Linked DNA regions of Cytobacillus sp. IB215665. The protein of the gene in region 2 interacts with the protein of the main gene of each other region in a pairwise test. Links are inferred from orthologs where the notes say so. Each region holds a gene or a part of one and is shown on either strand. Other genes may lie near its edges.

The links. The genes of interacting proteins can lie anywhere in the genome.
Region 1: the proteins of odhB (region 2) and lpdA interact in binary tests that used the Escherichia coli proteins (3 or more experiments, as listed by UniProt). The link is inferred for Cytobacillus sp. IB215665 from one-to-one orthologs.

Annotation. Positions count from the first base shown.
Region 1 is NZ_JAXBME010000004.1:131,232-134,239, reverse strand. The notes cover bases 7-2,999. They hold lpdA (dihydrolipoyl dehydrogenase), read right to left. Parts: upstream 2,212-2,999; coding sequence 802-2,211; downstream 7-801. Other genes in these bases: SLH52_RS06925 (dihydrolipoamide acetyltransferase family protein), read right to left, coding at 2,215-2,999; SLH52_RS06935 (hypothetical protein), read left to right, coding at 304-696; SLH52_RS06940 (hypothetical protein), read right to left, coding at 7-128. Also shown: more of SLH52_RS06940, read right to left, coding at 1-6; more of SLH52_RS06925, read right to left, coding at 3,000-3,008. UniProt on the Escherichia coli protein: Lipoamide dehydrogenase is a component of the glycine cleavage system as well as of the alpha-ketoacid dehydrogenase complexes.
Region 2 is NZ_JAXBME010000007.1:55,045-58,058, forward strand. What follows is about bases 9-3,007. They hold odhB (2-oxoglutarate dehydrogenase complex dihydrolipoyllysine-residue succinyltransferase), read right to left. Parts: upstream 2,140-3,007; coding sequence 877-2,139; downstream 9-876. Other genes in these bases: SLH52_RS11130 (TetR/AcrR family transcriptional regulator), read left to right, coding at 156-824; SLH52_RS11140 (2-oxoglutarate dehydrogenase E1 component), read right to left, coding at 2,139-3,007. In the rest of the region: more of SLH52_RS11140, read right to left, coding at 3,008-3,014. UniProt on the Escherichia coli protein: E2 component of the 2-oxoglutarate dehydrogenase (OGDH) complex which catalyzes the second step in the conversion of 2-oxoglutarate to succinyl-CoA and CO(2).

The DNA of each region.
Region 1 (3,008 bases), on a different replicon or contig from region 2:
GCAAAATAGATTAATATAGCTAGTAATATTGACTTTGACACGCGACCATCATGCTGTGACAACCATTCTATAATACTGTATGCACTCCATATGATAAATTGGACCATAAAAACAGTTAAAGTCTTCATATATTATTCTCCTTCTATTAACCCCTTTCTAATACTTATGCAAGACAAGCAACATCTATTTTTCATTTTTGTAACAAATAGATGACATAGTCTATTCCCAGACTTTCACATGCTACAATAGTACTACATATTATAAGAATTTCGATATTAATTACAAAAGAGACATTCACTCATTTTGACTGAAAGAAGTGAACAAATAATGAAGCGTCTTTCTACATTTCTTTTACTGTCATTCATTTTCATTGCATCTTGCCAACAGAATGACACTTCTAGTATCCAAATAAATAAAGATGATTTACAGTTGATGTTTTTCTCAGATGAAAACAATGTGCAAAATGAAATAAATTACTACGATGCTTTACTAGAATTGAAAAAAGAATTTCCACATGAAATTTCAAATATGGTCATTATTTCATCACAAGCAGAAGAGGTTAATATAAGTATTAACCAATACCCAGCACTAGTGATGATGTACGATAACGAAATTATTGCACAAGTCGAAGGTCATATAAGTAAGGATGAGATTATGAATCCGATAAAAGAGGCTTTAGAAGGCAATAAAGAATAAAAAAGGCTGTCATTATATATTCATGACAGCCTTTTTTTATTACACATATTTACGTGTTACTTCTGCGTACTAACAGGTTTTCCAGTTACGTAAACATTCTTAAATTTATTTCAAAATGTGAATTGGACTTCCGATGGCAACCTCTGCAGCTTCCATCGTAATTTCTCCTAATGTTGGGTGTGCATGGATTGTCATAGCAATATCTTCAGCAGTCATTCCTGCTTCAATTGCTAAACCAAGCTCAGCAATCATATCAGATGCATTTGGACCAGCAATTTGTGCACCAATCACTAAACCATCTTCTTTTCTCGTAATGAGCTTTAGGAAACCTTCAGCTGCATTAAGTGCCTGCGCTCTTCCGTTTGCACCAAAAGGAAATTTAGCAGCTACAATTTCTAGCCCATTCTCTTTCGCTTCTTTTTCTGAGTAACCAACTGATGCTAGCTCAGGGTCTGAAAATACAACTGCTGGAATTCCATGATAATCTATTTCAGACGGGTGGTTTGAAATTACCTCAGCAGCTATTTTTCCTTCGTAAGAAGCCTTATGTGCAAGCGGTGGTCCTTCGACGATATCACCGATGGCGAAGATATTATCGACAGATGTACGACATTGCTTATCAATTTTAATAACACCACGATCAGTTAAGTCAACACCAACTTGTTCAAGACCTAACTCCTCGGTATTTGGACGGCGACCTACTGTTACTAACACGTAATCAGCATCAATTGTTTTTGTTTCACCTTTTGCTTCAAAAGTAACCGTAACCCCATCTTCACGTTCTTCTACACCTTGTGCTAAAGCATTCGTAAAGATTTCAACGCCTTTTTTCTTAAGTTTACGCTTTACAATGCTGCTCATTTGTTTTTCAAAGCCAGATAAAATCTCATCCGCACCTTCTAATATTGTTACATCCGTACCAAAGTTAGCATAAGCTGTACCAAGCTCTGTACCGATGTATCCACCACCAATAACAACTAATGACTTTGGAATTTCTTCCAATGCTAAAGCTCCAGTAGAATCAATAACACGTTTACTATATTTAAAAGTCGGTAATTCAATTGGACGAGAACCCGTAGCAATGATTGCATGTTTAAACTTATACGTTTGTGCAGAATTTTCATCCATCACGCGGACTGTATTTGCATCAACAAAATAAGCTTCTCCACTAACAATATCGACTTTGTTACTTTTTAATAAAGTTTGAACTCCACCAATTTGTTTTTTTACAATACCAGCTTTCCACTCCTGTACTTTAGAGAAGTCTACAGACACATTTTGTGCTGTAATACCCATATCTTCAGAGTGTAATGCTGTTTCATAGCGGTGACCTGCACTTATTAAAGCTTTAGATGGAATACATCCCACGTTCAAACATACTCCACCTAGATTTGATTTCTCCACAATTGTTACTTTTTGTCCTAGCTGTGCTGCTCTAATTGCGGCAACATAACCTCCAGGACCTGCTCCAACGACAAGAGTGTCTGTTTCAATTGGAAAATCTCCTACTACCATCGATTACCCCTCCATTAATAATAATTCAGGATCGTTTAACAAGCGTTTGATATGATTTAAAGCATACTGAGCAGTAGCACCATCAATCATTCTATGATCGAAGCTTAATGATAATGCTAATACAGGTGCAACTACAATTTCACCATCTTGCACAACTGGTTTTTCTTGAATACGACCGATACCAAGAATTGCGACCTCAGGATGATTGATTACTGGTGTAAACCATTGACCACCAGCTGATCCGATATTCGTTATCGTACATGAAGCGTCTTTCATTTCTTGAGGTGCAAGCTTACCTTCACGAGCCTTTGTAGCTAATTCATTAATTTCATTAGAAATTGAAAATACAGATTTGCTATCAGCATTTTTTACTACTGGAACAAGTAGTCCCTTTTCTGTATCAGCTGCAATACCAATATTGTAATAATGCTTTTGAACGATTTCATCTGTTGCATCATCCATTGATGTGTTTAATACAGGGAACTCTCGCAAAGCTGATGTTAAAGCTTTAACGACATAAGGTAAAAATGTAAGTTTAATACCTTTGTCAGCTGCAACGCTCTTGAACTTTTTACGATGTGCAACAAGCTTAGTAACATCAATTTCATCCATTAACGTTACATGAGGTGCAGTATGTTTAGAATTCACCATCGCTTTTGCAATTGCTTTACGGATTCCGCTAATTTTTTCTCTTGTTTCAGGGTATTCACCAGCTGGGATTGGTTGCTTAGCAGGCTTTTCTTCCTTAACAGGTGTTTGTACAGCAGAGATTTCTTCAACGATCTCTACTGTTTCCG
Region 2 (3,014 bases):
TACTAATAATGTTTTTTTAGTCTAAAATGTATTACATATGTAAATATAACACTATTATTAAACATTGTAAACTAAAAAAACATATTCTGTCTAAAGTGTTTATTACAGGGCTATATTAGTATATGTTATAATTAAGTTGTTAAGGGGGATTTTCTATGCGTAAGATTGATCCTAAGTTAAGGGAACAAATGAGAAAAACATATGCACAAAAATTAATGAGCATCATTCGAGTTCAAGGATTTAATTCACTTAAAATTCAAGATATAGCTGAGCATATGCAAATTAGCAAAGCGACACTTTACAATTATTTCTCTTCAAAAGAAGAAATATTAAATGAAATAACGAAAAACTATATTGAATATTTTAAGCAAGGCGAACAAACTATTGAAAATAATCAATTTACTTATATAGAACGTTTCCAAAAAGTTTTTGAGCAAGAAGTACTAACCGCTATATATATTTCTGAATTGTTTTTAGAAGAATTGAAAATTGGTTTTCCAAATTTATATGAAGAAATTATTTATGCTAGAAGAAAAAGAAAAACGACCATTAAATATTTTTATGAACAAGGGATGAAAGAAGGAGTTTTTCATCCATTAAATCCTCAAATTCTGCTTATGCAAGATGAAGTTGCATTAAGAAAGTTACTAGAACCAACCTATTTATTAGAAGAAGGCTTAACAACTAAACAGGCTTTATTAGATTATTACGAAGCAAAAAAAATACAAATCATCAAAAGTGAAACACTGCTATCTGCAAACGATGAAGTAATGACAGAGATTATTGAACATCTTTCTCGCAAATTAGCAACGTCATATTTATAATATTTTTCGGGTGAGATTAAATATTAATCTCACCCTTTCCCATCATCATAACTTATCCATCGAGTAATAATGATTCAGGGTCCTCTACCAGTTCTTTTACATGGACAAGGAATTGCACTGCTTCTCTGCCGTCAATGATTCTATGGTCATAAGAAAGAGCAATATACATCATTGGTCGAACTGCAATCGTATCATCTTCATCAATAACAATCGGTTTTTTTTGAATTTTATGCATCCCTAATATCCCTACTTGGGGTGCATTTAATATTGGAGTTGAAAATAATGAACCGAATACACCACCATTAGTAATCGTAAATGTACCACCTTGTAAATCCTGAAGTGATAATTTCTTTTCTCTAGCTTTAGAGGCCAAATTCCTTATTCCTTTTTCAATGTCTGCAAAACTTAATTGGTTAGCATCACGGAGAACTGGAACAACTAAGCCCTCTTCTGCTGACACAGCAACCCCGATATCATAATATCGTTTTAATAAAATTTCGTTGTCTTGAATTTCAGCATTTAACATTGGAAAGGCTTTCAATGCACCTACAACTGCTTTCGTAAAAAAAGACATATATCCAAGGCGAACATCATATTTTTCTTCAAACCTTTGCTTTTTTCTATTACGCAAACTCATAATTGCAGTCATATCTACTTCATTAAAAGTAGTCAACATCGCTGCTTGTTGTTGCGCTTGCACTAAATGGTGTGCAATTGTTTGACGGCGCCGTGACATTGGAACCCGTTCAATTTGTTTAGTTTGATTAAGGTTAGTGAAAGGTGATTGAGCATTGTCAGTTACAGTTGATTTATCTTGCTTTTCTTCGATTGAAGTAGCATAGTTTATGACGTTTTCAGGTCTAATACGACCGAGCAAATCACTTGAATCAACTTTTTTTAGATCAATCCCTAATTCTCTAGCTTTTTTCCTAGCGGCTGGTGTCGCTATCGGACGCTCATTTTGTGAAGGCATTTTGTTCGTTTGCTCTCCCTCACGTACATCAATTTTCGGTTGATCATCCTGAACTGTTTCTTCGGTAGCAGCTTTAGAAAATGACTCGTTTGAAGTAAGAACTTCTCTGTTATCATTTACTTTCGCAATTACTTGATCTACAAAAACAACTTCACCTTGCTCAGCTAGAATATCCTCTAATACACCATCATATTCTGCATAAATTTCTATATTAATTTTGTCAGTTTCTAACTCAACTATCGCTTCACCTTCGGAAATGGAATCACCCTTATGCTTGAACCACTCAGAAATCGTACCTTCTGTAACAGATTCTGCGAGTTCCGGTACTTTAATTTCTTTCATTATGCCCACTCCTCTGTTATTTTCAGTGCTTGTTGTATAATTTGCTCCTGTTCCACCTTATGAATTACATGTTCTCCTGTTGCAGGACTTGAGTGATATGGTCGTCCTATATAATCAAATTTCACATGCTGTAAGGAAGGTTGTAACAATTTATAAATGAATTCCCAAGCCCCCATGTTCTTAGGCTCCTCCTGTACCCAAAAGACATCAGCTAAATTTGGAAAGCGTTGTATTATTTGAATAATTTCCTCTTTTGGAAAAGGATATAATTGTTCTATACGCAATATATGAATATAACTTGATGCTTTCGTGGATCTCGTTTCCAACTCAGAAACTATATCTACTGCAATTTTTCCTGTGCAAAGAATAAGCCGTGTCACAGTCTCATGATCTTCTTCAACAAGCGGGTGTTCAATAACTTCTTGAAATTGCTGATTAGTGAATTCCTCAATATATGACATTGCCTTTGTATGACGTAGTAAACTTTTCGGTGTCATTATAATTAGTGGACGAACCCCCCCATCACTTAACATAGCTGCTTGCCTTTTGAGAATGAGAAAATATTGTGCAGAGGAAGTTACATTAGCCACTGTCCAATTATTTTCTGCAGACAACGTTAAAAAACGTTCTAACCGAGCGCTTGAATGCTCTGGCCCTTGTCCCTCGTATCCATGTGGAAGTAGCATGACTAACCCTGACTTCTGTCCCCATTTAGCCCTTCCAGCTGATATGAACTGATCAATGATTACTTGAGCAGCATTCACGAAATCTCCAAATTGTGCCTCCCAAATTACCAATGTATCTGGAGCATAAACACTGTATCCATACTCAAAACCTAGTACGGCCGCTTCAGACAATGGACTATTATATACCGC